DNA from 2 places in the Listeria sp. LM90SB2 genome. Region 2 is predicted to be linked to the other one. Evidence: a T-box and tRNA genes for the amino acid it is inferred to sense, from the RefSeq annotation. Region 2 holds a T-box; the other holds one or more tRNA genes.
What was found. A T-box is a leader RNA that pairs with one kind of tRNA and senses whether it is charged. The one in region 2 lies ahead of thrS (threonine--tRNA ligase), so its partner is inferred to be a tRNA-Thr.
Positions count from the first base shown of each region.

Region 1: it has a tRNA-Thr gene. The T-box ahead of thrS (threonine--tRNA ligase) is inferred to sense a tRNA for this amino acid. The anticodon was not compared.

Region 1 covers NZ_CP046449.1:2,643,307-2,659,217, reverse strand. The annotation lists gene GL301_RS13160 (energy-coupling factor transporter transmembrane component T family protein) at 1-442, shown strand, start outside; gene truA (tRNA pseudouridine(38-40) synthase TruA) at 448-1,194, shown strand; gene rplM (50S ribosomal protein L13) at 1,389-1,826, shown strand; gene rpsI (30S ribosomal protein S9) at 1,848-2,240, shown strand; gene GL301_RS13140 (DUF4969 domain-containing protein) at 2,381-3,250, opposite strand; gene GL301_RS13135 (hypothetical protein) at 3,371-3,697, shown strand; gene GL301_RS13130 (MerR family transcriptional regulator) at 3,819-4,241, shown strand; gene GL301_RS13125 (aldo/keto reductase) at 4,263-5,114, shown strand; gene GL301_RS13120 (GW domain-containing glycosaminoglycan-binding protein) at 5,155-6,681, opposite strand; gene GL301_RS13115 (Mrp/NBP35 family ATP-binding protein) at 6,950-7,978, shown strand; rRNA gene GL301_RS13110 (16S ribosomal RNA) at 8,262-9,811, shown strand; tRNA gene GL301_RS13105 (tRNA-Ile) at 9,941-10,014, shown strand; tRNA gene GL301_RS13100 (tRNA-Ala) at 10,061-10,136, shown strand; rRNA gene GL301_RS13095 (23S ribosomal RNA) at 10,309-13,240, shown strand; rRNA gene rrf (5S ribosomal RNA) at 13,319-13,434, shown strand; tRNA gene GL301_RS13085 (tRNA-Asn) at 13,445-13,520, shown strand; tRNA gene GL301_RS13080 (tRNA-Thr) at 13,545-13,617, shown strand; gene brtA (bile-regulated transcriptional regulator BrtA) at 13,770-14,657, shown strand; gene mdrT (cholic acid efflux MFS transporter MdrT) at 14,758-15,911, shown strand, end outside.
Region 2 covers NZ_CP046449.1:1,590,563-1,606,473, reverse strand. The annotation lists gene pyk (pyruvate kinase) at 1-1,618, shown strand, start outside; gene GL301_RS07960 (FxsA family protein) at 1,737-2,114, shown strand; gene GL301_RS07955 (DUF441 domain-containing protein) at 2,271-2,732, shown strand; gene citZ (citrate synthase) at 2,769-3,890, shown strand; gene icd (NADP-dependent isocitrate dehydrogenase) at 3,910-5,172, shown strand; gene polA (DNA polymerase I) at 5,337-7,964, shown strand; gene mutM (DNA-formamidopyrimidine glycosylase) at 7,988-8,809, shown strand; gene coaE (dephospho-CoA kinase) at 8,826-9,428, shown strand; gene nrdR (transcriptional regulator NrdR) at 9,506-9,970, shown strand; gene GL301_RS07920 (replication initiation and membrane attachment family protein) at 9,976-11,352, shown strand; gene dnaI (primosomal protein DnaI) at 11,362-12,285, shown strand; T-box leader at 12,336-12,566, shown strand; gene thrS (threonine--tRNA ligase) at 12,635-14,557, shown strand; gene yihA (ribosome biogenesis GTP-binding protein YihA/YsxC) at 14,665-15,249, shown strand; gene hemA (glutamyl-tRNA reductase) at 15,377-15,911, shown strand, end outside.

The sequences.
Region 1 (15,911 bases), 1.1 Mb from region 2:
CATTATTTTTATGACAACACTTTTAACATTAACGACAAGCCCGATTGAACTAACAGACGGACTGGAGAAAATTTTAGCGCCGTTTCGTTTAGTACATTTACCAGTACATGAACTTGCTTTGATGCTGAGTATTTCTTTGCGCTTTATTCCAACATTGATGGATGAAACGGAGAAAATTTTAAAAGCGCAAAAAGCTCGTGGCGTTGAATTTACGAGTGGAAAATGGAGTGATCGGATTAAAGCGATTATTCCGTTGCTCGTGCCACTTTTTATTAGTGCGTTTAAACGTGCGGAAGATTTAGCGATTGCAATGGAAGCACGCGGTTATCGTGGTGGTAAAGGGAGAACGAGATTCCGTTTACTACGCTGGCGATTCGCCGATACTTTCTTGTTAATTTCTTTAGCGGTATTAAGTGGATTATTATTTTGGTTGCGGAGTTGAAATGAATGACAAGATATAAAGCAATAATTTCTTATGATGGTAGCGGGTTTTATGGCTATCAGGTGCAGCCGAATACACGGACGGTCCAAGCGGAAATTGAAAAAGCATTGACAAAAATGCATAAAGGCAAAACTGTGCGGATTACAGCATCAGGAAGAACAGATACTGGTGTTCATGCGAAAGGTCAGGTTATTCATTTTGATTCGGAACTTGATATCACTGCCGAAAAATTTCAAAAAGCTTTGCAAGTCATGACTCCGTTTGATATTAGCTTTTTAACCGTGGAAGAAGTACCGGATGATTTCCACGCTAGATTTGGCACAGTTGGAAAAGAATATCGTTATGTGGTAAAGCGGACGAAAATTTTTGATCCTTTTAGTCGGAATTTTGCGCTACATTATCCATATGAACTGGACATTTCAAAAATGAAATTGGCAAGTAAACGCCTGATTGGCGAGCATGATTTTACTAGCTTCTGTTCGGCGAGAACGGAGCGCGATTCTAAAGTCCGGACGCTTTATAGTATTGATTTTTATGAAGAGGACGACGAGACGTTAGTGATTGCTTTTCAAGGGAATGGCTTTTTATATAATATGGTGCGAATTTTGACGGGAACTTTGCTCGATGCAGGGCAAGGTCGAATCTCTCCGGATGATATTAGTGAGGCTTTATTAGCACGTGACCGGCAAAAATTAATTAGTAAAACTGCGCCGCCACAAGGGTTATATTTATGGCGAGTGGACTATGAATAAAAATTGGATGTTTTTTTGCAGAACGCATTGACTTTTTGCTCCAAAAACTGTATTATGGACTATGGTATTGTTTGCCCCACAATAAGCCCCGGAAGGTTGTTGTGTTTAAACAATAAAAATATAGAATAGCATTTCGGGAATTAGGAACAGTTTTCGGGAGCTAATTTGTTTCAATTTATTTAGGAGGGTAATTCATGCGTACAACTTATATGGCGAAACCCGGCGAAGTAGAACGTAAATGGTACGTTATCGACGCTACTGGTGTTTCTTTAGGACGTTTATCCAGTGAAGTTGCTTCAATTCTTCGCGGAAAAAACAAACCACAATTTACTCCACATATCGACACTGGAGACTTTGTAATCATCATCAACGCTGGTAAGATTGGTCTTACTGGTAAAAAAGCTACTGACAAAATTTACTACCGTCACTCTCAATATCCAGGCGGTTTGAAATCTCGTACTGCAGGCGAAATGCGTACAAACAATCCTGAGAAATTATTAGAACTATCTATCAAAGGTATGCTTCCAAAAAATTCTCTTGGACGTCAATTATTCAAAAAATTACACGTATATGGTGGATCTGAGCACGAACACGCAGCTCAACAACCAGAAGTATACGAATTACGCGGTTAATTAATAAAGGAGGAATACTAAGTGGCTCAAGTACAATATTACGGAACTGGTCGTCGTAAAAGCTCTGTAGCTCGCGTACGTTTAGTACCAGGCGACGGCAAAATCGTTATTAACAATAGAGACTGGGAAGATTACATCCCATTCGCAGCTCTTCGTGAAGTTATCAAACAACCTTTAGTAGCTACAGAAACTTTAGGTAACTATGATGTACTAGTAAACGTTCACGGTGGTGGTTACACTGGTCAAGCCGGTGCTATCCGTCATGGTGTAGCTCGTGCACTATTACAAGTGGCTCCTGAGTACCGCCCAGCACTTAAATCTGCTGGCCTACTTACTCGTGACCCACGTATGAAAGAACGTAAAAAATACGGACTTAAAGGCGCGCGTCGTGCACCTCAGTTCTCAAAACGTTAATATGTCGTTTCAAAGCACCAGCTTTTGCTGGTGCTTTTTTTGTTTAGTTGAGTTAAATAAAAAACAAAAAAGCCCTTAAGGACTTTTTTGTAATAGTATATTTTTAATTAAAAGTTGTATAACTTAAAGGTTTTTTCTAGTCACATTGCTTGTGTAACATAAACCGCAATAACATAACCTTCATCGTTTAACATATAATCTACTGTATATGTTTTATTTATAGATGGAGATTCATAAACAAAGGATTCATCAGAAACAGTTTGTATAAGAGTGGCATCGGATTCCATATAACCTCTTGCTAATTCTGTTAAATGATTTTTATCTAAATCTTTTCGAATTGTACTTTCATCGCCTAATTGTATAAGCACTTGAAAAATTTCATCGTTTTCTACTGTAGAATAGAGTACATCAAGTTCTTCATCTTTATAAAATGCATCTCCCTCTTTTGTTAAAGTATCTTTGCTGGCTAAAGTGCCATATACAGTATCATCGGAAGGCGTGTTTTCATCAGTCGTTGCAGCTTTTGCAGCGGCTTCTTCTTCTTCTTGTTTTGCTTTTTCCTCCGCTTCTTTACGTTCCTTTTCAGCTTTCGCGGCTTCTTCTTTTTGTATTGTCTCTTGTTTTGCCATGTTGTCGTTATATGCTTTTGAATTGTTATTAATAATTACACTATATTCCTCGTCTTCATAGTTTTTCCTAACTGCTATAAGTTTTGCATAGACTCTTGCTTCGGAATCGCTGTTTATAATTTTGGTAAAAGTAAATCTTCCATCACTATCTTGTTTAACTGTTGCGCCATCAATGGATAATTTGGCTTTAGGATCCACTGTTCCTTCTATAAGCGCTTTCCCATTTTCATCAGTCGTTACAGTAGTTTGGTCAATAGTTAATTCAATTTCTTTCTTTTCTTTCTTCCCACTTTCTTCATTGTTTTCAGAACTCCCACATGCTACTGTCAAAAAACTGAAAAACATTAAAATACTTACCAACAATAAACCTCTTTTTTTCATCTTCTCCGGCTCCTTTTGTGATTAGATATAAATATACAGAACAGCTATTATAACATGAATAACCTTGCTTTTTTTAAAATGTGCCATATATGATCATTTGTTAATTCAATCATTTTTATTTTGTGCGCATTACTTTCCATAACAGCATGCTCAAACACCGAAAACCAAACACAAGCCACCGAAGCTACCGGCGCAATAGAACAAGTAGAAACGGATGCAATTCTAATTAATAATTTCAAAGAAAAAAAGGATAAGTATAATCCGGAAACCGCAATACGCTTTGACATCGTAGATAAATATTACGACGAAACGGGAAATAAAATAACCGACCTAAACAAAAACGATGACGTAAAAATCATTTTAACTAACGACTTCCAAATCCAAGAAACCAATCCAGCCCAAATAGACCCAAAATACATACAAAAAATCATCCTGCTAAACAAATAAAACTCTCTCGCCCACAGAGAGTTTTTTCTTTTCTCAAAAAAATAAACTCAAATTCCTTGCCTTGGTGTGAACTCCAGGGTTTATAATTCTATATGTAAAGAACGAAACGAGGTGATGGAGGATGAATATCAAACAAGCGGCTGATATGTTTGGTTTAACAGTAGATACGTTGCGTTATTATGAGCGGGTCGGTGTTATTCCGCCAGTCCATCGTAACGAAAGTGGTTACCGGGACTATAAAACGAGTGACTTGAACTGGGTTTATCTCGTGAAGAATTTACGGAATGCGGGATTATCGGTAGAATCGTTAATTGAGTTTGCGACACTTGCGCAGCTCAGAGAGACGCAAAATGTCGAAGCGGCGCAAAAACAAGTACTGGTTGACCAACTAAAAGAATTAGACGAAAAATTAGCCGAGATGAAGAAGGTCAGAGAACTACTCGTGTACAAAATCGATTCGTACGATAGTCACATTGCGCAGTTTAAAGCTGGCGAATTAAATGCAGATAATGTAGAAAAATTATGGAAACGGGACAAATTTTAAAGATAAGAGGAGGATTTTCAAATGAAAACAGTGAAATTAAACAATGGTGTAGAAGTACCTATTTTAGGATTTGGGACATATCAAATTACAGATGCTGCTGAAGCGGAACAAGCAGTAAAAGATGCGATTAAAACGGGCTATCGTCACATTGATACGGCGCAAAGTTATATGAATGAAGAAGCTGTAGGTCGCGGAATTGCGGCATCCGGCGTCGATCGCAAAGAACTATTCATTACGACAAAAATATGGGTGGAAAATGTAAGTTATAAAGGTGTTATGAGCTCATTTGACCGGTCGTTAAAACGTTTAGGGTTGGATTACATTGATTTGCTGCTAATTCATCAACCTTTCAACGATGTATACGGGGCATGGATAGCGATGGAGGAATTACAAGCATCAGGAAAAATTAGAGCAATTGGCGTATCGAATTTTAGCCCGGATCGCGTAATTGACCTAGCTGCGTTCAATGAAGTAACTCCGCAAGTCAACCAAATTGAAGTTAATCCTTTCCAACAACAGGCAGCGAATCTAGCTGTTTTAAGAAAAGAAGGGGTTACAATAGAAGCATGGGCACCGTTTGCGGAAGGGAAAAATGATATTTTTAATAACCCAGTTTTAACGAAAATTGGTGCGAAATATGGAAAATCGGCCGCTCAAGTAATTTTGCGTTGGCTAGTAGAGCAAGATATTATCGTCTTAGCTAAATCTGTAAAACCAGAAAGAATGGCGCAAAATCTGGCTATATTTGATTTTGAATTGACGGAGGCAGATAAGGGAGAAATTGCCAGCCTAGATCAAGGGGAAAGCCAGTTCTTCTCACATGCGGATCCAGAAATGGTGAAATGGATGGCTAGTCGCAAACTGAATGTATAAACGAAAAAAGGTTCTGCGTAAATGCAGAACCTTTTTTTATTTAACTATTGATGTCGATAGCTTTAATCCATCCTAGTGAATTTTGTCTGTCTTTAAGATGCAACCAATCTTCACCAAGAATGGTTGCTGTTTTATCCACTGCTAATAATTTTCCATAATAGAAGCCCACTGCTTTTGGGTTAGTACTTGTTGATTCTACAGGTTTGTTATAAAGTTTTGCTGTTGGGTCTTTCACGTAAGCGACTTGTTTTACTGGTTCTTCTTTAGCGGGAGTATAAAATACATTTAAGTCTTTTTCGCTAGCCCATCCAACAAGTTTTCCATCTACTTTAAACTGATACCAAAGTGTATTTCCGGCTTTAGCTCGAGTCACTAGTTCTAGTTTTTCGTTATCATAATCTGCAAGTGGTGCTAATTTTTCTGCGTTTTTTGTGTTGAATGGTGCAGTCCATACGTTATCAGTTGCAGATTTACTTACTAGAGCATAGCCATCGTAAGAAGTTTGTTCTGTGATGCGATCATAAAGGCGATCATTCAATTTATCTGCGCGAACCCAGCCGATTACTTTCTCGCCTTCTGAAATTCGGAACCAAGCATAGCCGCCGCGAGTGATTTTTTTATCTACTTCAAGGGCTTTTCTATCGTATTTTGCGATAGTTCCATTATCGAATTGTTTTTCAGGGCTTGGTAGACGATATACATGTGCGCTTAAATCATCTACATATTTGGTTAAATGAACATTTTCATCTTCTTTTTGATGATAGCTGATTTTTAAGGCATTACTATTTATCCAACCAATATCTTTGTTGTTCTCGCGAATAAAGTACCATAGACCTTTTTCTGTTTTAGCTTCCCAGGAAATTTCTAAGTTACGCCCTAAGTAATTTTCGAGGGTCCCGATTTTATTAGCATTTTCTGTATTGTACGGTGCCGACCAAATAACCTCTTGTTCTTTATTTTCAGCTACTGTTCCAATTGCTGCTAAGGATTGATTAGACTCGATTTTATCGTAAATGACATCGTATTTATCTAAGTTGTAACGTTCAATAATTGCTACTAGTTTAGAAACGTAATCTGGATCAGTCGCATAACCACCGTCTTTAATAGCTTGCAGTGCTTTGCGGTAGTTCGTTTCACCGACAGCGTCTTGATAGCGCGCATTTTCAGTAATCAAAGCTGTGTGGTCTTCAATGGATTCTTTCCAACTAGGGTAAACGCGGAAATTAGCGGTGGTTGAGCCGGATGCTTCCATTGTCCCCATGGAGACAGACTTACCTTTATACGTTCCTTTAATTCCGAATAAGTTATTAGAGTTCTGGCTTAGACCACTTTCACCCCAATTTGATTCTAAAATTGCTTGAGCGAGCGTTACACTTGTAAGCAATTTACCATCGCGATATCCATCCTGAGCCGCTGGTAAAATTTCATCAATGAAAGCTTGTTGTGAAGTAGTCAGATTAACTTGAGCTGTTCTGCTACCTCCTGTTTCTGCTCCAACATTTATGGAAACTACCAAAAATGCCACAATTAGCAGAATTATCCCTGGTTTTATAAACTTTCTATCCAAATTTCAATGCACTCCTTTTTATATATCTGCAACTATATTATCAAAAAATGCCAAAAAATTTCTATTACATTTCTATGACGAAAAACAATAACTACGCCAAACCTATTGGGACGTAAGGACTAAAGCTGGAAATGTTAAATATGTAAAATTTGTGAAATTTTCTTCAACAAACTTTTGTACCGAAAAGACAAGCAATATGTGAAATAATAAAACGGTCATGCTATAATAATCAGTATGTCAGCGCATTCATTTTTGGAGGTTTTTATATATGTTAAACGAACAACAAATTACTAGATTGCTATATAGATTGCAAGATCCTGTTTTAGAGGCAAGCTTAGAAGAAACAGAAGGTGTTTTAGAAGTGCAAGTGCTTGAAGAAACAGCAAACATCAAAATCGCATTAGCTGATCCAGCAGTAGAAACGGATCATTTTGTTCATAATATAGAAGAACTTCTCACCCAATTCGGCGTAAATGAAATAAATATTGAGCTAGAATACCTACCCGCAGCAGTTATTGACCGCATTTTCCAAGCAAGAGATAACATACTCTCAGAAGCTAGTGAAACGAAATTCTTAGCAATAGCGAGTGGTAAAGGTGGCGTCGGGAAATCAACTGTCTCTGCGAATCTTGCAATCGCCTTAGCACAACAAGGCAAAAAAGTAGGATTATTAGACGCGGATATATATGGATTCAGTATTCCTGTACTGCTAGGAACAACCGAATCCCCCCGCAAAGAAAATGGCCAAATCATCCCAGTCGAAACACACGGCATTCAAATGATTTCTATGGATTTTTTTGTGGAACAAGGAGAACCAGTTATCTGGCGCGGACCAATGCTAGGGAAAATGATTAAAATGTTTTTAGAAGAAGTAAGATGGGGAAAACTAGACTATTTACTTATCGATTTACCACCTGGAACTGGAGATGTTGCGCTAGATATCCATACGCTTATCCCGAAATGCAATGAACTTATTGTTACAACACCACATTATGCAGCCGCGTCAGTCGCATCTCGAGCAGGATATATGGCAGCAAAAAACAATCACAAAATCATCGGTGTAATCGAAAATATGTCTTATCTTACTTTAGCTGATGGACAAGTATTAAAAGTATTCGGACAAGGCGGCGGCGAAAAAGTTGCTGCAGACTTAGAAACACAACTTTTAATTCAACTGCCAATAGAACAACCAGAACCAAATGGAAATGGCTATGTATCAGCCCTTTTCAACTCTTCAAGCACTTCAGGAAAAGCATATAAAACCCTAGCAGAGAAAATAATTCCATATTTATCATAAAAACTTTGTAAAAAGTATTGACGAAAGGCAAAAATCTTGGTATATTTATAAACGTTGCTGATGCGGACAAAACGCTTTCGCAACAAAAGAAACTGACCTTTGAAAACTGAACAAAAAAGAAGACGAAAAGCAATGAGACGTAAAGTCTCACTGGTAATCGCAGGGCAGAAAACAGAAAGCTGTTTTCAACAAAACAAACTAGTAATTTAATTGCTAGCGAAGTCAATTTGACGCAAGGAATCTTATTCACGGTGTTGAATAAGTATTCAAATTCAATTTATATTTTAAAGAGAGTTTGATCCTGGCTCAGGACGAACGCTGGCGGCGTGCCTAATACATGCAAGTCGAACGAACGGAGGAAGAGCTTGCTCTTCCAAAGTTAGTGGCGGACGGGTGAGTAACACGTGGGCAACCTGCCTGTAAGTTTGGGATAACTCCGGGAAACCGGGGCTAATACCGAATGATAAAGTGTGGCGCATGCCATGCTTTTGAAAGATGGTTTCGGCTATCGCTTACAGATGGGCCCGCGGTGCATTAGCTAGTTGGTAGGGTAATGGCCTACCAAGGCAACGATGCATAGCCGACCTGAGAGGGTGATCGGCCACACTGGGACTGAGACACGGCCCAGACTCCTACGGGAGGCAGCAGTAGGGAATCTTCCGCAATGGACGAAAGTCTGACGGAGCAACGCCGCGTGTATGAAGAAGGTTTTCGGATCGTAAAGTACTGTTGTTAGAGAAGAACAAGGATAAGAGTAACTGCTTGTCCCTTGACGGTATCTAACCAGAAAGCCACGGCTAACTACGTGCCAGCAGCCGCGGTAATACGTAGGTGGCAAGCGTTGTCCGGATTTATTGGGCGTAAAGCGCGCGCAGGCGGTCTTTTAAGTCTGATGTGAAAGCCCCCGGCTTAACCGGGGAGGGTCATTGGAAACTGGAAGACTGGAGTGCAGAAGAGGAGAGTGGAATTCCACGTGTAGCGGTGAAATGCGTAGATATGTGGAGGAACACCAGTGGCGAAGGCGACTCTCTGGTCTGTAACTGACGCTGAGGCGCGAAAGCGTGGGGAGCAAACAGGATTAGATACCCTGGTAGTCCACGCCGTAAACGATGAGTGCTAAGTGTTAGGGGGTTTCCGCCCCTTAGTGCTGCAGCTAACGCATTAAGCACTCCGCCTGGGGAGTACGACCGCAAGGTTGAAACTCAAAGGAATTGACGGGGGCCCGCACAAGCGGTGGAGCATGTGGTTTAATTCGAAGCAACGCGAAGAACCTTACCAGGTCTTGACATCCTTTGACCACTCTGGAGACAGAGCTTTCCCTTCGGGGACAAAGTGACAGGTGGTGCATGGTTGTCGTCAGCTCGTGTCGTGAGATGTTGGGTTAAGTCCCGCAACGAGCGCAACCCTTGATTTTAGTTGCCAGCATTTAGTTGGGCACTCTAAAGTGACTGCCGGTGCAAGCCGGAGGAAGGTGGGGATGACGTCAAATCATCATGCCCCTTATGACCTGGGCTACACACGTGCTACAATGGATAGTACAAAGGGTCGCGAAGCCGCGAGGTGGAGCTAATCCCATAAAACTATTCTCAGTTCGGATTGTAGGCTGCAACTCGCCTACATGAAGCCGGAATCGCTAGTAATCGTGGATCAGCATGCCACGGTGAATACGTTCCCGGGCCTTGTACACACCGCCCGTCACACCACGAGAGTTTGTAACACCCGAAGTCGGTAGGGTAACCTTTATGGAGCCAGCCGCCGAAGGTGGGACAGATAATTGGGGTGAAGTCGTAACAAGGTAGCCGTATCGGAAGGTGCGGCTGGATCACCTCCTTTCTAAGGAAAAGGAAACCTGTGAGTTTTCGTTCTTCTCTATTTGTTCAGTTTTGAGAGGTTACTCTCTTTTATGTCAGATAAAGTATGCAAGGCACTATGCTTGAAGCATCGCGCCACTACATTTTTGACGGGCCTATAGCTCAGCTGGTTAGAGCGCACGCCTGATAAGCGTGAGGTCGATGGTTCGAGTCCATTTAGGCCCACTTTTTCTTTCTGACATAAGAAATACAAATAATCATACCCTTTTACGGGGCCTTAGCTCAGCTGGGAGAGCGCCTGCTTTGCACGCAGGAGGTCAGCGGTTCGATCCCGCTAGGCTCCACCAAAATTGTTCTTTGAAAACTAGATAAGAAAGTTAGTAAAGTTAGCATAGATAAGTAATTATCTATGACACAAGTAACCGAGAATCATCTGAAAGTGAATCTTTCATCTGATTGGAAGTATCATCGCTGATACGGAAAATCAGAAAAACAACCTTTACTTCGTAGAAGTAAATTGGTTAAGTTAGAAAGGGCGCACGGTGGATGCCTTGGCACTAGGAGCCGAAGAAGGACGGGACTAACACCGATATGCTTTGGGGAGCTGTACGTAAGCGTTGATCCAGAGATTTCCGAATGGGGGAACCCACTATCTTTAGTCGGATAGTATCCTTACGTGAATACATAGCGTGAGGAAGGCAGACCCAGGGAACTGAAACATCTAAGTACCTGGAGGAAGAGAAAGAAAAATCGATTTCCTGAGTAGCGGCGAGCGAAACGGAAAGAGCCCAAACCAAGAAGCTTGCTTCTTGGGGTTGTAGGACACTCTATACGGAGTTACAAAAGAAAGTTATAAATGAAGCGGTCTGGAAAGGCCCGCCAAAGACGGTAACAGCCCGGTAGTTGAAATGGCTTTCCCTCCAGAGTGGATCCTGAGTACGGCGGAACACGTGAAATTCCGTCGGAATCCGGGAGGACCATCTCCCAAGGCTAAATACTCCCTAGTGACCGATAGTGAACCAGTACCGTGAGGGAAAGGTGAAAAGCACCCCGGAAGGGGAGTGAAACAGTTCCTGAAACCGTGTGCCTACAAGTAGTTAGAGCCCGTTAATGGGTGATAGCGTGCCTTTTGTAGAATGAACCGGCGAGTTACGATTTGTTGCAAGGTTAAGCGGAAAAAGCGGAGCCGTAGCGAAAGCGAGTCTGAATAGGGCGCATAAGTAACAGGTCGTAGACCCGAAACCAGGTGATCTACCCATGTCCAGGATGAAGGTAAGGTAATACTTACTGGAGGTCCGAACCCACGCACGTTGAAAAGTGCGGGGATGAGGTGTGGGTAGCGGAGAAATTCCAATCGAACTTGGAGATAGCTGGTTCTCTCCGAAATAGCTTTAGGGCTAGCCTCGAGGTAAAGAGTCATGGAGGTAGAGCACTGTTTGGACTAGGGGCCCTTCTCGGGTTACCGAATTCAGATAAACTCCGAATGCCATGTACTTATACTCGGGAGTCAGACTGCGAGTGATAAGATCCGTAGTCGAAAGGGAAACAGCCCAGACCACCAGTTAAGGTCCCCAAATATATGTTAAGTGGAAAAGGATGTGGGGTTGCTTAGACAACCAGGATGTTGGCTTAGAAGCAGCCACCATTGAAAGAGTGCGTAATAGCTCACTGGTCGAGTGACCCCGCGCCGAAAATGTACCGGGGCTAAACATATTACCGAAACTGTGGATGAACCTCTTTAGAGGTTCGTGGTAGGAGAGCGTTCTAAGGGCGGTGAAGTCAGACCGGAAGGACTGGTGGAGCGCTTAGAAGTGAGAATGCCGGTATGAGTAGCGAAAGAAGGGTGAGAATCCCTTCCACCGAATATCTAAGGTTTCCTGAGGAAGGCTCGTCCGCTCAGGGTTAGTCGGGACCTAAGCCGAGGCCGATAGGCGTAGGCGATGGACAACAGGTAGAGATTCCTGTACCAGTGCTAATTGTTTAACCGATGGGGTGACACAGAAGGATAGGGAATCGCACGAATGGAAATGTGCGTCCAAGCAGTGAGTGTGAGAAGTAGGCAAATCCGCTTCTCGCGAAGCATGAGCTGTGATGGGGAAGGAAATTAAGTACGGAAGTTCCTGATTTCACGCTGTCAAGAAAAGCCTCTAGGAAGAGTAGTACTGCCCGTACCGCAAACCGACACAGGTAGATGAGGAGAGAATCCTAAGGTGAGCGAGAGAACTCTCGTTAAGGAACTCGGCAAAATGACCCCGTAACTTCGGGAGAAGGGGTGCTCTATTAGGGTGCAAGCCCGAGAGAGCCGCAGTGAATAGGCCCAGGCGACTGTTTAGCAAAAACACAGGTCTCTGCAAAACCGTAAGGTGACGTATAGGGGCTGACGCCTGCCCGGTGCTGGAAGGTTAAGAGGAGTGCTTAGCTTCGGCGAAGGTACGAATTGAAGCCCCAGTAAACGGCGGCCGTAACTATAACGGTCCTAAGGTAGCGAAATTCCTTGTCGGGTAAGTTCCGACCCGCACGAAAGGCGCAACGATCTGGGCACTGTCTCAACGAGAGACTCGGTGAAATTATAGTACCTGTGAAGATGCAGGTTACCCGCGACAGGACGGAAAGACCCCGTGGAGCTTTACTGCAACCTGATATGGAATGTTTGTACCGCTTGTACAGGATAGGTAGGAGCCGAAGAGACGTGTGCGCTAGCATACGAGGAGGCAATGGTGGGATACTACCCTGGCTGTATGACCATTCTAACCCGCCACGCTTAGCGCGTGGGGAGACAGTGTCAGGTGGGCAGTTTGACTGGGGCGGTCGCCTCCTAAAGAGTAACGGAGGCGCCCAAAGGTTCCCTCAGAATGGATGGAAATCATTCGCAGAGTGTAAAGGCACAAGGGAGCTTGACTGCGAGACTGACAAGTCGAGCAGGGACGAAAGTCGGGCTTAGTGATCCGGTGGTTCCGCATGGAAGGGCCATCGCTCAACGGATAAAAGCTACCCCGGGGATAACAGGCTTATCTCCCCCAAGAGTCCACATCGACGGGGAGGTTTGGCACCTCGATGTCGGCTCGTCGCATCCTGGGGCTGTAGTCGGTCCCAAGGGTTGGGCTGTTCGCCCATTAAAGCGGCACGCGAGCTGGGTTCAGAACGTCGTGAGACAGTTCGGTCCCTATCCGTCGCGGGCGCAGGAAATTTGAGAGGAGCTGTCCTTAGTACGAGAGGACCGGGATGGACACACCGCTGGTGTACCAGTTGTTCCGCCAGGAGCATCGCTGGGTAGCTATGTGTGGCAGGGATAAACGCTGAAAGCATCTAAGCGTGAAGCCCCCCTCAAGATGAGATTTCCCATTTCTTCGGAAAGTAAGATCCCTGAAAGATGATCAGGTAGATAGGTTTGGAGTGGAAGTGTAGCGATACATGGAGCGGACAAATACTAATCGATCGAGGACTTAACCAAAAAATGAAACGAAGTTACCTAACTGAACCCTTTCTTCTCTAGTTTTGAGAGAGCAATCTTTCAACAACTTAAATATTGTCTGGTAGTTATGGCGAGAAGGTCACACCCGTTCCCATCCCGAACACGGTAGTTAAGCTTCTCTGCGCCAATGGTAGTTGGGGGCTTCCCCCTGCGAGAGTAGGTCGCTGCCGGGCAATTTATTATTCCACAGTAGCTCAGTTGGTAGAGCAATCGGCTGTTAACCGATCGGTCGCAGGTTCGAGTCCTGCCTGTGGAGCCATTTTTTTATTTGAAAGGCTTTGCTGCCGCTTTAGCTCAGTTGGTAGAGCACTTCCATGGTAAGGAAGGGGTCGTCGGTTCAAATCCGACAAGTGGCTTAAATAATATATGGATAATTTGTATGTTTCGCTAGTATGCGAGGCTTTTTTTATTGTTTAAAAGAATAATGATATTTATTATGGATATCTTGAATAGGTAGTATAAATCGATTATACTATGGGTATAATAACAGAACGGGTGGGGTGTTTTTTTGAAGGAGAAGAAGCAGCGGATTATTAAGTCGGCTAAAGAGGTGTTTCAAAAACAAGGGTATTTGAAGACGTCTGTACAAGATATGGTTGATGCAGCTGGGATTTCTAAAGGGACTTTTTATAATTATTTTACTTCGAAAGAGGAACTGGCAATTGTGATTTTTAAGCAGGAGTATTCTGTATTGCATCAGCGTTTGGAGTATACGATGGGGCTAGATGGGACGAAGAAGGATAATTTTACGGAGTGCTTGAAAATTATTATTCATTTTTATACGGAAAATGGGGAGATCTTGAATATTACGTTTTCTCAGACGATGATTGATGATGATTTTAATGCGTTCTTGCAGAATGTGCGACTTAAGAATATGGAATGGGTTAAAAATCAGTTGTTAGAGGTTTATGGGAAGGAAACGGAGCCTTATATAAATGATATTACGATGTTGCTTAGCGGGATGGCGGCAATGTATGTCTTTGCTAGTGGTAGCAAGAATGTTGATTCAGGATTGATTGAGCGGGCTATTCCTTATGTGGTGAGAAGGCTTGATGCACTTGTGAAGGATATTTTGGAGAGCGGAGAGATTGTGTTTACGGAAGCGGACACAGAAAATCTGGTGCCGGATCAAACTATGATTAGAAAGAAAAGACTAGCTAAACTGCGGGGCGCGCTGGAGGAGTTAAATGTCGGGATTGAAAATGCGGATATTGATGACTCGGATAAATGGCAGTATAAGGAATCCATGAACGCGCTTGTTGGGGAGATTAACAATAATGAGGCGCCTAGAGATTTCATGGTTCAAGGAACATTGTTGTATCTTAAACAACATGTACCAGCAAGTTTGACCAAAGAGGTAAATAAATTAGAAGCTTGTGTGAACGGGCTTTTATAATAATTAGACTGACCAGTCACTTTTTGTTGACTTGTTGGTCTTTTTTTATTATACTTCTATTATTCATCTGGAAATTTCCACATGGGAAGGGGTATTAATTTTGAATAGTACAGCAGTAGAACGGCCCGTTGATGTTAACGGGAAATCTTATAGTAGAAGTTTATTAGTAGTTACAATGATTATTGGGGCGTTTGTGGCGATCTTGAATCAGACGTTACTAGCGACGGCACTGCCGATGATTATGGATGATTTGCATATTACAGCAGCAACAGGGCAATGGTTGACGACGGCTTTCTTGCTAACAAATGGGATTATGATTCCGATTACGGCACTTTTAATTGAAAAAATTAGTTCAAAAACTTTATTTATTACAGCGATGACTGTATTTACAATTGGTACCATTATTGCGTCAGTGGCGGGTTCTTTCCCGGTACTACTTACTGGTCGTATCGTTCAAGCAGCTGGTGCGGGGATTATGATGCCGTTGCTTCAAACAATCTTCTTGCTGATTTTCCCTCGTGAAAAACGTGGGGCAGCGATGGGGCTGATGGGACTTGTTATTGCGTTTGCTCCAGCAATTGGGCCAACTTTGTCTGGTTGGATTGTGGATTCATATGATTGGCGCGTATTATTCCTTATTTTAATTCCAATCGCGGTTATCGATATAATTCTAGCGTTCTTTGGAATGAAAAAAGTAGTAAAATTAACTGATACAAAAATCGATTTTCTTTCCATTGTAATGTCTTCAATTGGTTTTGGTTCACTCCTTTATGGATTTAGTTCAGCAGGTAATGATGGTTGGGGAGATGCAACGGTTATCACGATGTTGATTGTTGGTGTCGTTGTTATTGCATTATTTGTTTGGCGCCAACTAGTTATTGATAATCCAATGCTTGAACTACATGTGTTTAAATATCCAGTATTTTCATTGTCTGTTATTCTTGGTTCGATTGTAACGATGGCAATGATTGGTGCGGAAATTGTATTGCCTTTATATATTCAAACAATTCGCGGGGAGTCGGCGCTTCAATCAGGTCTGTTATTACTTCCGGGTGCGATTATTATGGGGATAATGAGTCCAATTACGGGTATTATTTTCGATAAAATTGGGGCGAAATGGTTGACGATTACCGGGGTTACCATTTTGACTATCGGTACAATTCCATTTATGTTCTTAACGATGGATACGCCGCTTTGGTATATTGTTGTATTTTATGCTGTGAGGTTCTTCGGGATTTCAATGGCGATGATGCC
Region 2 (15,911 bases):
TGTAAATATCCGCGAAGCATCGAAAAAAACTGGTAAACAAGTGGCTATCTTACTTGATACAAAAGGTCCAGAAATCCGTACAAACGACATGGTCGGCGGAAAATTAGAATTCCAAACAGGTGATGTTGTACGTGTTTCTATGACTCCTGTTGAAGGAACAAAAGAAAAATTCTCCGTGACTTACGGCGAACTTTACGATGATGTAGAAATTGGTTCTTCCATTTTACTTGATGACGGCTTAATCGGTCTTGAAGTAATCGAAAAAGACGAAGCTAATCGCGAACTAGTAACAAAAGTACTTAACCCAGGTGTACTTAAAAATAAAAAAGGTGTTAACGTACCAAACGTTTCTATCAACCTACCAGGAATCACAGAAAAAGATGCTGCTGATATCCGCTTTGGTTTAGAACAAGGTATTGATTTTATCGCTGCATCTTTCGTACGTCGTGCTACAGATGTTCTTGAAATCACTAAAATTCTAGAAGAGCACAATGCAACTCACGTACAAATCATTCCTAAAATCGAAAACCAAGAAGGCGTTGATAATATCGACGAAATCTTACAAGTATCTCAAGGCCTAATGGTTGCTCGTGGGGACCTTGGTGTTGAAATTCCAGCTGAAGAAGTTCCGATTGTACAAAAAGAACTTATCAGAAAATGTAATAAACTTGGTAAACCTGTTATTACTGCAACACAAATGCTTGATTCCATGCAACGTAACCCACGTCCAACTCGCGCTGAAGCAAGTGACGTAGCGAATGCGATTTTTGATGGAACAGATGCAATTATGTTGTCCGGTGAAACAGCTGCTGGGGATTATCCAGTAGAAGCAGTTAAAATGATGGCGAAAATCGCTGTTCGTACAGAAGAAGTACTAGTTGCTCAAGATAAATTTGCACTTAAACTTCACGAAAATACGGATATGACAGAAGCTATCGGTCAAGCAGTTGGCCATACTGCGAAAAACCTAAATGTACAAACTATTGTTGCTGCGACTCAAAGTGGTCACACAGCGCGTATGATCTCTAAATACCGTCCTAAATCTCATATCGTTGCTGTAACATTCAACGAGCATGTATACCGCGGTTTAGCACTTTCATGGGGTGTTTATCCTCGCCTAGCTACTCCAGTTAGCAACACAGATGAAATGTTCGACCTTGCAGTGAAAGAATCTCTTGCTTCTGGCGTTGCAAAACAAGGCGACTTAATTATCATCACTGCTGGTGTTCCAGTTACTGAAAGTGGAACAACAAACGTAATGAAAATCCAATTAATTGGTGAAAAAGTTGTTAAAGGCCAAGGTATTGGCAGCAAATCTGTTATCGGTAAAGCAATCGTTGCTAAATCCAATGCAGAAGCACTTGAAAAAGCAGAAGAAGGCGGAATCTTAATCGTTAAAACAACGGATAAAGAAATGCTACCTGCATTCGAGAAAAGTGCAGCAGTTGTTGTGGAAGAAGGCGGCTTGACTAGCCACGCAGCAGTTGTAGGAATCAACCTAGGCATTCCTGTCATCGTTGGCGCTAAAGATGCAACATCTCTTGTAAAAGACGGTGAAATCATTACTGTTGATTCTCGTCAAGGTGTTGTATATAACGGCAAAACAGCAACACATTAATAGTTAACTTTCTAAAAGCGTCCCGCATGCGGGACGCTTTTTTTATGCGCACGCCTGTATTGTTTTTCGATTACGCCAAAATAGGTTATAATAGAGAGTAAGTATTGGAGTTGATTTTATGAGAAAATTTATTCTTTATTGGGCTTTATATGGCTTAATAGAATTGATTATGTACGTTTGGTTATTCCAAGTAATTGGCTTTTGGCCACTTCTTTTTATTCAGGCAGCTTCAAGTGCCTTTGGTGTTTTTATTTTCAAACGGCTTGGTGGCAACCTTTTCCGAAATTTACGAGATGGCCGCACTGTAGCCCCGTATTTGTTGGATAGTCTGTGCTTTTTTATCGCCGGGTTTTTATTAATTATTCCAGGTGTTATAACAACTATACTTGGACTACTCATTTTTATTCCATTTTCCCGCAAACTATTAAAACCAAAATTAACAAAATGGCTTGGAAATCAAAAGAAACATACGCAATATTATTATTTTGATATGTAATTAAAACCTCTATGGGAAAAACTTTCTATAGAGGTTTCATTGAAAAAAGGGCAATTCATTTTCCTTATGGCATTTTAGTATTACTATAAGGTATGTTTATGATATAATAATTGTTATCTCGCTTCCTAGATGCGTGATATTGAAAGGTGACTTAATATGTTTACGGAAAGTATGTTGTTTTTACTTCTTTTTTTACTTCTCGGACTTATAGCAAAAAATAATTCGCTTATCATTGCTGTAGCTGTCGTTATTTTGTTGAAGTTATTTCACGTCGATGGCAAAGCAATGGAAATGATTCAAGCAAAAGGGATAAATTGGGGTGTAACGATTATTACGGTTGCTATCTTAATTCCAATCGCAACTGGTCAAATCGGTTTTAAAGATTTAATTGATTCTTTCAAATCGGCAGCTGGCTGGATTGGCCTTGGTGCAGGAATTGCCGTTTCTATCTTAGCGAAAAAAGGTGTAGGCTATATGGCCGTTGATCCACAAGTGACTGTCTCACTAGTATTCGGGACCATTTTAGCAGTGGTGCTTTTTAGAGGGATTGCTGCTGGACCAGTAATTGCAGCTGGTATTGCGTACATGGCAATGCAGTTAGTTGCATTCATAAAATAAGTACATACGTAAAAAAGGATAAAAGGAGGAAATGAAATGACGTTATCTAAAGGCTTAGAAAATGTATATGTTGCTGAAACTTCCATTAGCTCTATCATTGATGATATGTTAACTTATGTTGGCTATGGTATTGACGATTTAATGGAAAATAACGCTTCTTTTGAAGAAGTGATTTACTTATTATGGCATTTACGTTTGCCGAATAAAGATGAATTTAAAAAATTTAAACGAGAAATCCAAGAAAATATGGCAGTGTCTGAAACAATCATTACGAGCTTAAGAATGCAAAATCACCAAAAATTACATCCGATGAGTGTTTTAAGAACTACAGTTTCTATGCTCGGTGTATTTGATACAGAAGCTGAATTAGACGACGGGGAAGCAGTTTACCGTAAAGGTTTGCGACTTCAAGCAAAAATGCCAACCATTGTTGCCGCTTTTTCCAGAATTCGTCGCGGACTCGATCCAATTCCACCGAGAGAAGATTTAAATATGGCAGCAAATTTCCTATATATGATTACAGGAGAAGAAGCAGATGCATTATCAGTAGAAGCAATGAATAAAGCGCTCGTACTGCACGCTGATCACGAATTTAATGCTTCTACTTTTACAGCGCGAGTTTGTGTGGCAACGCTTTCGGATGTTTATTCCGGCGTAACAGCTGCAATCGGTGCGCTGAAAGGCCCGCTTCATGGTGGTGCCAATGAACGCGTATTTGATATGTTAGAAGAAATTGACCAAGCTGGTGATGTGCGTAATTACATTCAAGAAAAAATTGATACGAAGCAAAAGATTATGGGATTTGGTCACCGTGTTTATCGCGGCGGAGATCCTCGTGCGCAACATTTGCGTGAAATGTCCAGAAAGTTAACTGCTGAAAAAGGCGAAGAGAAATGGTTTGATATTTCGCTGCAAGTAGAAGAATCTGTTTGGGAATTGAAACACTTAAAACCGAATGTCGATTTCTATTCAGCCTCCGTTTATCATGCGCTTGGTATTGACCGCGACTTGTTTACGCTTGTGTTTTCTGTAAGTCGTGTATCTGGTTGGTTAGCACACATTTTCGAGCAATATCGTGATAATCGTCTTATTCGTCCGCGTGCTATTTACGTTGGACCTGAAAATAGAAGTTATTTACCTGTAGAAGAACGAATTTAATCGAGGAGGAACAAACTTTATGAGTCAAAAAATTCAAGTAGAAAACGGTGTGCTCAAAACACCAAACAATCCAGTCATTCCTTTTATTGAAGGGGACGGAACTGGTCCAGACATCTGGGCAGCTGCAAAACGCGTTTTAGATGCCGCAGTAAAAAAAGCTTACAATGGCGAAAAAGAAATTGCTTGGAAAGAAGTACTAGCTGGTGAAAAAGCATTTAAACAAACAGGAGAATGGTTACCACAAGCGACTTTAGATACAATTGATGAATATTTGATTGCTATTAAAGGACCGCTTACTACTCCAATCGGTGGAGGCATTCGTTCGTTAAACGTTGCCCTGCGCCAAGAGTTAGATTTATATGTTTGTTTACGTCCAGTTCGTTATTTCAAAGGCGTTCCTTCACCGGTGAAACGTCCGGAAGACACAGATATGGTCATTTTCCGTGAGAATACAGAAGATATATATGCAGGGATTGAATTTAAAGAAGGCAGCGAAGAATCAAAAAAACTAATCGACTTCTTAAAATCTGAGTTTGGCGTTGACAAAATTCGTTTCCCGGAAACTTCTGGTATTGGTATTAAGCCAATTTCCAAAGAGGGAACAGAGCGTTTAGTGCGTTCGGCGATTGAATATGCAATTAAAGAAGGTCGTAAATCATTAACGCTTGTACACAAAGGGAATATCATGAAGTTCACAGAAGGAGCTTTCAAAAATTGGGGCTATGATTTATGTGAACGCGAATATGGTGATAAAGTATTTACTTGGAATGAGTATGATCGCATTAAAGAAGCTGAAGGAACAGAAGTTGCTGACGCGAAACAAAAAGAAGCGCTTGCTGCTGGGAAAATTTTAGTCAAAGATTCGATTGCGGATATTTTCTTGCAACAAATCTTAACTCGCCCGGCTGAATTTGATGTAGTTGCTACAATGAACTTGAATGGAGATTACATTTCTGATGCACTTGCTGCTCAAGTAGGCGGAATCGGTATTGCTCCAGGAGCAAACATTAACTACTTAACTGGCCATGCAATTTTCGAAGCGACGCATGGTACTGCACCGAAATATGCAGGTCTTGATAAAGTGAATCCTTCATCAGTTATTTTATCTGGGACACTTCTTCTTGAACATATTGGTTGGGGTGAAGCGGCTGCATTAATTAATCAGTCAATGGAAAAAACAATCGCTGCGAAAACCGTAACTTATGATTTTGCTCGATTAATGGATGGTGCGACAGAAGTTAAATGTTCGGAATTTGCAGATGAATTAATAAAAAATTTCTAAAACAATCCATTTTAACTTCTAAAACTAGTCTGTATTTTTATTTTTAACCATAAATATACGTTTTTAAAACAAACCATTTAATCCCATTCGGATAAGTGGTTTGTTTTTATGTTCCTATGGTAAAATAGACACAAGTGAATGACAATATCGAGGAGGATATCCCTGTGAATAAATTAGTATTAATTGATGGAAATAGTATTGCGAATCGCGCCTTTTATGCTTTACCGCTTTTAAATAATGATAAAGGTGTTTACACAAATGCGGTGTATGGTTTCGCAATGATGTTGATGAATGTACTCGAAAAAGAAAAACCTAGCCATGTGCTCGTTGCATTTGATGCTGGAAAAACAACTTTCAGGCATACAACATTTAAAGGTTATAAAGGCGGACGTCAAAAAACCCCAAGTGAGTTATCTGAACAGTTTCCATTCATCCGAGAACTTTTAACGGCGTATGATATCCCGCAATATGAACTTGCCAATTACGAGGCAGATGATATTATCGGAACATTGACGAAAAAAGCAGAAGCAGATGGAATGGAAGTAGCAATCATTACCGGAGACCGGGACTTAACGCAATTAGCTTCTGGAAAAACAACGGTTTATATTACTAAAAAAGGCATAGCCGATATGGAAACCAACACACCAGAAACACTAAAAGAAAAATACAATCTGACTCCTCAACAAATCATTGATATGAAGGGTTTAATGGGTGATTCCTCCGATAATATTCCTGGTATTCCAGGCGTTGGTGAAAAAACTGCCTTAAAACTCTTACATGAATTTGGTGGAACGGTGGAAAGTGTGTTAGAGCATGCCGAGGAAATTTCCGGTAAAAAACTAAAAGAAAAAGTACTGGAAAATAAAGAATTAGCTATTTTAAGTAAAGAGTTAGCTACAATCAATGTGGATTCACCGATTGAATGCACGGTCGAAAGCACGAAATACGACGGCTATCAAACAGAAAAAGTTATCCCTTTATTAAAAGAAATGAATTTTACAACACTTTTGAAAAATATCGAGGGAGATACACCAGAAGAAACGAAAGAACTAAAAGAGTTGTCTTTTGAAATCGTAACAGAATTAAAAGAAAAACATTTTGGTGGGAAAACCGCGCTTTATGTGGAGCTAGAAAACGATAATTACCATACAGCTAATTTCATTGGATTAACAGTACATTCTAGCCAAGGGACGTATTTCTTTACAAAAGAAACAGCCGAAAGTAGTGAGGTATTCCGCAAATGGGTAGAAAGTGATCAAACAAAAGTAGTGTACGATGCGAAGAAAACAATGGTTGCAATGAACCGCATTGGTTTGGCCATTTCTGGTATCACCTTTGATATCATGTTAGCATCTTACTTGCTAAATCCATCTGATTCGATTGATGACTTTACAAGTGTTGCAATACGACATGATTACACAGAAGTAGAAACAGATGAAGCAGTCTACGGAAAAGGTGCTAAACGTAGCACTCCTGAAGAAAGCATTGTTGCGGCACACTTAGCTAGAAAAGCAGTGGCTATTGCTGACTTAGAGAAAAGACTAGTTGATGATTTAGAAGAAAATGAACAACTAGCTTTGATGGAAGACCTTGAGCTACCTCTAACTTTTGTATTAGCAGAAATGGAAATGCAAGGGGTTAGTGTAGATACAGAACGTCTAGAGAATATGAAAGTGGAGCTAGCGGGTAGACTGAAAACATTGGAAGAGTCGATCCATTCTCTAGCCGGCGAAGAATTCAATATTAATTCACCGAAACAACTAGGTGTGATTTTATTTGAAAAGCTTGGTCTCCCAGCTGTCAAGAAAACAAAAACAGGTTATTCAACGGCTGCCGATGTACTGGAAAGTTTATCTGGTAAACACGCGATTATTGATGAAATTTTGTTATATCGTCAACTTGGTAAAATTCAGTCCACTTATATCGAAGGGCTGCTTAAAGTGACAGATAAAGAAACACATAAAGTACACACACGTTTCAACCAAACATTAACGCAAACAGGACGCTTAAGTTCAGTTGATCCGAACTTGCAAAATATCCCTATTCGTTTAGAAGAAGGACGGAAAATTAGACAAGTTTTCGTACCGAGTAAACCAGGTTGGAAAATGTTTTCAGCCGATTATTCTCAAGTAGAGCTGAGAGTCTTAGCACATATTTCGGAAGATGAAAATTTAATTTATGCATTTAAGCACGATTATGATATTCATACGAAAACGGCGATGGACGTGTTTCATGTTGAGCAAGACGAAGTGGATTCATTAATGCGTCGTCAGGCTAAAGCGGTAAACTTTGGTATTGTATATGGAATTAGTGATTATGGGCTTTCGCAAAACCTTGGTATTACGCGTAAAGAAGCAAAAGACTTTATTGATCGTTATTTTGTGAGCTATCCAGCTGTGAAAGAATATATGCAAGATATCGTTCGTTTTGCGAAAGAAAAAGGCTATGTAGAGACCATTTTACATCGTCGTCGGTATATTCCAGAGATTGTCAGTCGTAATTTTAATGTTCGCGGATTTGCAGAAAGAACGGCGATGAACACGCCTATTCAAGGTAGTGCCGCTGATATTATCAAAAAAGCGATGATTCTGATGAGCGAGCGTTTAGTATCTGAAAAATTAGAAGCAAAATTATTACTACAAGTACACGATGAATTAATCTTCGAGGCGCCTGAAGCTGAAATCGCTAAATTAGAAGAAATTGTCCCAGATGTTATGGAAAATGCAGTAGAGCTTTCTGTACCGCTAAAAGTAGATAGCGCATTTGGTGACACTTGGTACGACGCGAAATAAATAGAGAAACGGGGAGTTTATATATGCCAGAAATGCCGGAAGTAGAAAATGTCCGCGCAACTTTACAAGAATTAGTCCCAGGTAAAAAAATAGATCAAGTAATTGTTCGTGTTCCAAAAATGATTGTATCAACACCACCCGATGAGTTTGTGCATATGCTTGTCGGGCAAGAAATAGAGGGTGTACGCCGTCGTGGTAAATTCTTACTTTTTGACTTAACCAACTGTACGATTTTATCGCATTTACGAATGGAAGGTAAATTTCGGTTAATGGATGAAAAGGAAGAGGTTAGCAAGCATACGCATATTATTTTTCATTTTGAAGATCACACGGAATTGCGTTTTTTAGATGTGCGAAAATTTGGCACGATGGAAGTAACAAATAAATACGGTGAGGGTGAAACGCGGTCGATTAAAAAGCTTGGCCCAGAACCGCTGACGCAAGCCTTTACATTAACGGATTTTGCGACTGGTGTAAAAAAAACAAGCCGCGCCATCAAAACGGCTTTACTTGATCAAAAGTTAGTAGCCGGAGTAGGAAATATTTATGCGGATGAAATTTGTTTTGAAGCAAAAGTGCGCCCGGAAAGAGCAGCTAACTCACTTTCAGACAAAGAAATCAAACGTATTTTTGAAGCGACGAAAAGTATTATGACTGAAGCTGTAGCACTTGGTGGCTCCACTGTCAGAACATATGTAAATTCGCAAGGGAAGCTTGGACAATATCAAGATAAATTAAAAGTATACGGCAAAACAGACGAACCGTGTGTTGTTTGTGGAACGCCAATTGAAAAAATTAAATTAAACGGACGCGGGACACATTTTTGCCCGAATTGCCAAAAATAGAAAGCGAGCTGAAATCATGGGGAAAACGATTGGATTAACAGGAAGTGTAGCAACAGGGAAATCAACAGTGAGTAACATGATTCAGCAAGCGGGTATTCCATTAGTAGATGCAGATATTGCTGCTAGAAAAGTAGTGGAGCGTGGCACAGAAGGACTAAAAGAAATCGTTGCTTATTTTGGGGAAGAAATTTTACTTGCAGATGGCACATTAAATCGAGCTAAATTAGGAGAAATTATTTTTAAAGATAAGGAAAAGCGTGAAAAGTTAAATGAAATTACGCATCCACGTGTGAAAGACTATATGTTGGAAGCGCGCGAACGTTTTTTTGAAGCAGGAGAGGAGCTTGTCTTTTTCGATATTCCGCTTTTGTTTGAAAGTCATTTAGAATCGTTGGTGGATAAAATAGTTGTTGTTTGGACCACCCCTGAAACAGAGTTAAAACGCCTGATGGAGCGAAATAATCTAACAAAAGAAGATGCATTAAGAAGAATTGAAAGCCAAATGGGAATCGATGAAAAGGCGAGAAAAGCTGATTTTGTCATCGATAATAATGAATCACTTGAAAAGACACAAAAACAAGTTCTTACATTTATCAAGCGTTTTGTAAAGAACAAATAGCCACCCTTACTTTCACATGGTATAATGAGGCATACAAATAAACAGATAGAGAAAGCTAGAGATAGGAGTGAGTTTTTGTGAGATGTCCTACTTGTCAATATAATGGTACACGTGTTGTAGACTCAAGACCGGCAGATGATGGCAATTCCATCCGAAGACGGCGTGAATGTGAAAAATGCGGATTTCGTTTTACTACTTTTGAAAAGGTAGAAGAGAGTCCTTTAATAGTTGTGAAAAAAGATGGAGCAAGAGAAGAATTCGCTCGTGAAAAAGTGCGACGCGGCTTAATAAGAGCATGTGAAAAACGACCAGTTAGCGCTGAACAAATTGAAGAAATTGTCAATGAGGTAGAACGTGAACTGCGAAATATTGGAGACAGTGAAATCGCGTCTGACTTAATTGGTGAAAAAGTGATGAATAAATTAGCGAATCTCGATGAAGTAGCCTACGTGCGCTTCGCTTCGGTGTATCGCCAATTTAAAGATATTAGTGTGTTTGTCGAAGAGTTAAAAGATTTAATGGAAAAAAATAAAGATAGGTGAGTAAATTGACGGAATTTTGGATGGAGCTTCAAGCGGTAGACAGCTATCAAGTAAAAGCAAGTGGAATCTTGACCGGCGCCGACAGAAAAATTATTACGATGTTATATCAACCGCTAATGGGGGCGGAATGTCTTGCTTTATATCAAACACTGTTCACAGAAGTCGAAGAAAACAGACTTTGGTCAGAAGCGCATTCGCACGTCCAACTTTTAAATATGCTTGATATTAGTTTGAAAGCGTTATTCGAGGCAAGGCTAAAATTAGAAGGCTTAGGTCTTTTAAAGAGTTATGTGAAGACCGAAAACGATCAACGCTTTTATATTTACGAAATCTTGCCACCGTTATCACCAGAAAAGTTTTTTTCGGATGGTCTATTAAATATTTATTTATATAGCAAAATTGGCAATGCGCAGTTTCAACGTTTGCGTCGTTTTTTCGCAGACGAGGCATTTGACACAGCTACATATAGCGAAATCACTCGTTCGTTTCAAGATGTTTTCGAACCGTTTAAAGGTGGTAGTAGTGCAGTTACGACTGAAACTAGTCAAAAGTTACTAGACAAAGTGACGCCAAAAGAAATTGAATTTGATGACGCGAGTTTTGACTTTAATTTGTTTTTGAGCTTGCTTTCACCGGGAATGATTGCTCGCGAAAAGATAACAAAAGAAGTACGCCAAACGATATTAAAACTTCACGGGATTTATCAAGTTTCTGAAAAAGATATGCCGAGTTATTTGTATCGTGCGCTTGATGCAAATGGTGAAATCGACATCGTTTATTTGCGTAAAATCGTTCGTGAAGGCTACACCATCGAACACGGTGCGCCGCCAAAACTGCAAATGAAGCAGGAAACGCCTGTCGATAAAGAACCAGAAGAATCGTTAAATGATGAAGAAGCGCTGCAAGTATATTTAGAGAGCATCACGCCTTTTCAACTTTTGGTAGACATTTCAGACGGGGCAGTTCCCGCTGAAACCGATTTGCGCGTTGTAGAAGAAGTCATGAACCAGCAAAATTTACCAGTTCCTGTGATGAATGTGCTGATTGAGTACGTGTTACTCCGGCTTGACCGGAAGCTTTCTAAAAATTACATGATGACGATTGCTGCTCACTGGAAACGAAAAAATGTAAAAACAGCAAAAGAAGCAATGGATCTAGCGTGGCAAGAGCACGAGAAATACAAACGACTTCAAGAAGAACCAGCCACACCAAAAACGAATAATTACAACCGAAATTATCAAAAAACAACGCGAAAAGAAATTTTGCCGGATTGGTTTGATAAGGAGCAAGTTGCTCCAGCCGAAAATAAAATGACAGATAAAGAAAAACAAACACTCGAAGAACAAGTTCGTGAAATTAAAGAACGACTAAATAAAAGGTAGGTGAAGAAGATGGATAACATCGAAAGAACATTAGGACAGCTTTTTGAAGGCCGCGACTTTGAAAAAGAATACCAAGGTTTAAAACAACAAGTTCTCCATTATCAACCAATTCAAGACTTTTTCAAAGAGCACAAAGAAGAGGTTACCGAGCAATTAGTTAATCAAAATTTGTCTAATTTATATGAATTTATGACGCAACACAAAAAATTCACGGAACAGGAAGAAACTATAATGCCTGGTTATGCACCAAAACTTGTTCTTAATGGGGAATTCATCACTGTCACCTACTATCCGACGAAAGAGAAAATAGAAGAAGATAAACGCCGTGCAGTTGAGCGAAGAATTCGTTCTCTTTATATGCCTAAGCAAGTAGTGGACGCGAACTTAGCGGACTTTTATACCGATGAAGAATCGCGTCAATTAGCGCTTGTGGAAGCATATCAATTTTTAAATAATTATCCTCCGAAAAGTGGGGAACGTGTGAAGGGCTTATTTATTCATGGTAGCTTTGGGACTGGGAAATCCTATTTGTTAGGGGCCCTTGCGAAAGAACTTGCTTTAAAAGGTATTTCAACTACACTTGTTTATTTACCCGAGTTCATGCGCGAAGTGAAACAGTCTATTTCTGACAATACAGTCGGTGAAAAAATTCAATTTGCGAAAGAAACAGAAGTATTGATGCTCGATGATATTGGCGCAGAATCGATGACCGCTTGGACGCGTGATGAAGTGTTGGGTGCGATTTTACAATTCCGGATGCAAGAGGAATTACCAACTTTCTTCTCATCAAATTACAACATGGATCAACTAGAAAATCATTTAATGTTTGCCCAAAATGGTACGGAAGAAAAACTAAAAGCTCGCCGAATCATGGAACGGGTGCGCTATTTGTCGAAAGAGGTTAACTTAGAAGGGAAAAATCGCCGTTTCTAAAAAGTACTTGCAAATATGTTTAATCGGGCTTATAATTTGAAGTAATATAAAACAAAGTGATGAAAAGGACAACCAATTTAACGGAAAATTTTAGAGAGGAAGGGCTAGCTGGGAACCTTCTATTGGAACTTAAATTTGGACCACCTTGGAACTTCTATTAGGAACGTGTTTAACTAGTAATAATAGACGGATCGCTCCGTTATAAGCGACAAGAGTGAAGTAGTTATTTTTAGCTATTTCTGAATCTTGGGTGGAACCACGAGCATAAACTCGTCCCTTGACAACAGGAGGGATGGGTTTTTTATTTTGCCCTCCTAACCACACTAAAAAAAGAAAAGGAGAGATTAGTATGAAAATCACATTTCCAGACGGTGCAGTAAAAGAATTCGAGCCAGGCGTTTCAACAGCAGATATTGCTGCTTCTATCAGCCCAGGGCTAAAAAAGAAAGCACTCGCAGGTAAATTAAACGGGGAGTTACTTGATTTAGTAACACCAATCCACGAAGACGGAGCAATCGAAATCGTAACACCAGACCATGAAGATGCGCTTGGTATTTTGCGTCACAGTACAGCTCATTTAATGGCTCAAGCATTGAAACGCCTTTATCCAGATGTGAAATTTGGTGTTGGCCCAGCGATTGAATCTGGTTTCTATTATGATATTGATACAGAGGCAGTTATTAGCGATGAATCTCTTGTTGAAATTGAAAAAGAAATGCAAAAAATTGTGCGTGAAAATGTTCCAATTGAGCGCGAAGTTGTTTCTCGCGAAGAAGCAATTAAACGTTTCAAAGCAATTGGAGATCAATATAAATTAGAACTTATCGAAGCAATCCCAGAAGATGAAACAGTGACAATTTATACACAAGGTGAATTTTTCGACCTTTGTCGCGGAGTCCATGTTCCTTCTACTGGTAAAATTCAAGTGTTCAAACTACTTAGCGTGGCTGGTGCATACTGGCGTGGCGATAGTAACAACAAAATGCTACAACGCATTTACGGCACAGCTTTCTTCGATAAAAATGGCTTAAAAGAATTTATCCAAATGCAAAAAGAAGCGAAAGAACGTGATCATCGTAAACTAGGTAAAGAACTAGATTTATTTGCAAATAGTATTGAAGTTGGTCAAGGTTTACCACTTTGGTTGCCAAAAGGTGCGACTATCCGACGCGTTATCGAACGATACATTGTGGATAAAGAAGAACGCCTTGGTTACAATCACGTTTACACTCCGATTATGGCTAATGTTGAGCTTTATAAAACAAGCGGCCACTGGGATCATTACCATGAAGACATGTTCCCAACAATGAAAATGGACAACGAAGAACTAGTTTTACGTCCAATGAACTGCCCGCATCACATGATGATTTATAAAAATGATATCCATAGTTACCGTGAACTACCAATCCGTATTGCCGAGCTTGGTATGATGCACCGTTATGAAATGAGTGGGGCGCTTTCAGGACTTCAACGTGTTCGTGGAATGACTTTAAATGATGCACACGTATTTGTTCGCCCTGACCAAATCAAAGATGAGTTCAAACGGGTTGTAGAGCTAATTTTAGAAGTATATAAAGACTTTGATATTAAAGATTACTCCTTCCGCCTAAGCTACCGTGATCCGAAAAATACTGAAAAATATTTTGACGATGATGCTATGTGGGAAAAAGCGCAAGCCATGCTTAAATCCGCCATGGACGAAATGGAAATGGATTACTTTGAAGCAGAAGGTGAAGCTGCATTTTACGGTCCAAAACTAGATGTTCAAGTGAAAACTGCAATAGGAAAAGAAGAAACACTTTCCACTGTACAACTTGACTTCTTACTTCCAGAACGCTTTGACTTAACTTACATTGGCGAAGATGGCGAAAAACATCGTCCAGTTGTCATTCACCGTGGAGTTGTATCGACAATGGAACGTTTTGTCGCATATCTAATCGAAGAATACAAAGGTGCTTTCCCAACTTGGTTAGCTCCAGTACAAATGGAACTTATTCCAGTTAATGCAGATGCACATTTAGATTATGCAAAAGGTGTACAAGATAAATTACAACGCGCTGGACTTCGTGCTGAAGTGGATGATCGTAATGAAAAATTAGGATATAAAATCCGTGAAGCACAAACAAAGAAAATTCCTTATGCCTTAGTATTAGGTGACCAAGAAGTAGAGGCTGGTTCTGTTAACGTTCGTCGTTACGGCTCTAAAGACTCTGAAACAATGGATTTAGATGCATTTATCGCACAAGTTGTTGCTGAAGTAAGCAAATATTAATCACGAAAATACTGTCTCTTAAAGGGGGCAGTATTTTTTCATGGTGCTTTTTTCCTCTTTTTCCGTTATACTAGTAAAAGATAATGAATAGAACAGGATGGAAAATTATGGATGTAAATAATGTAGAACTAATAATAAGCGCTGTTCGACCAGAGCAATATCCCGAGACAGACCTTCCAGAATATGCACTTGCAGGTCGATCAAACGTTGGAAAATCATCTTTTATTAATACGATGATTCGCCGCAAAAGTATGGCAAGAATTTCACAAAAACCAGGAAAAACACAAACACTAAATTTTTATAAAATTGAAGAAGCACTTTTCTTTGTCGATGTACCCGGTTATGGTTTCGCTAAAGTTTCGAAAACAGAACGAGAAAAATGGGGCGTCATGATTGAAACCTATATTACTTCTCGCGAGCAACTTCGTGGTGTTATCCAAATTGTTGATTTACGACATAAGCCAACTGAAGATGACCGAATGATGTATGAATTTCTGAAGTATTACGACATCCCTGTCATCGTCGTAGCAACGAAAGCAGACAAAATCCCACGCAGTAAATGGCAAAAAAATGCTAAAATTGTCCGAGAAACACTTGATTTTGATCCTGATGACAAATTTGTCTTATTTTCCTCTGAAACAAAAATGGGAAAAGACGAAGCATGGCAGTTTATCAAAGAAGGAATGGAATAATAGAAGGAGTTGGAATGAAAAATCCAGCTCTTTTTTCCGTCTAAATACATAAACGGACTATTTGGTGAACACATCGAAAAGTGGTAGAATGTATTAGAGTTCAATTTAATTTTAGGAGGATTATCGAATGTTTATTCTCACCATGGGGCTGAATCATCACACAGCACCAATCGACATCCGCGAAAAATTAGTTTTTAAAGAAAGCGAAGAAGAAATGGCCTTAGTAACATTACAGCAGGAAAAAAGTATCCTCGAAAATGTTATTATTTCAACGTGCAATCGAACAGAAATTATTGCGGTTGTTGACCAAATACATACAGGTAGATATTACTTAAAACGCTTTATGGCTAACTGGTTTCAAATGGATATGGAAAAAATCGAGCCTTATTTGTTTTTCCATGAGGAAACAGATGCTGTCAATCATTTATATAAAGTAACCGCGGGACTTGATTCGTTAGTACTGGGAGAAACGCAAATCCTCGGACAAGTAAAACATGCATTCGAAATCGCCAAACAAACGGCTACAACAGGTACACTTTTAAATAAACTTTTTCGGGAAGTAGTTACTTTCGCAAAAAAAGTACACCACCATACAAAAATTAATGAAAATGCTGTGTCTGTCAGTTATGCCGCTGTAGAGGTTGCAAAAAAATTATATGGTT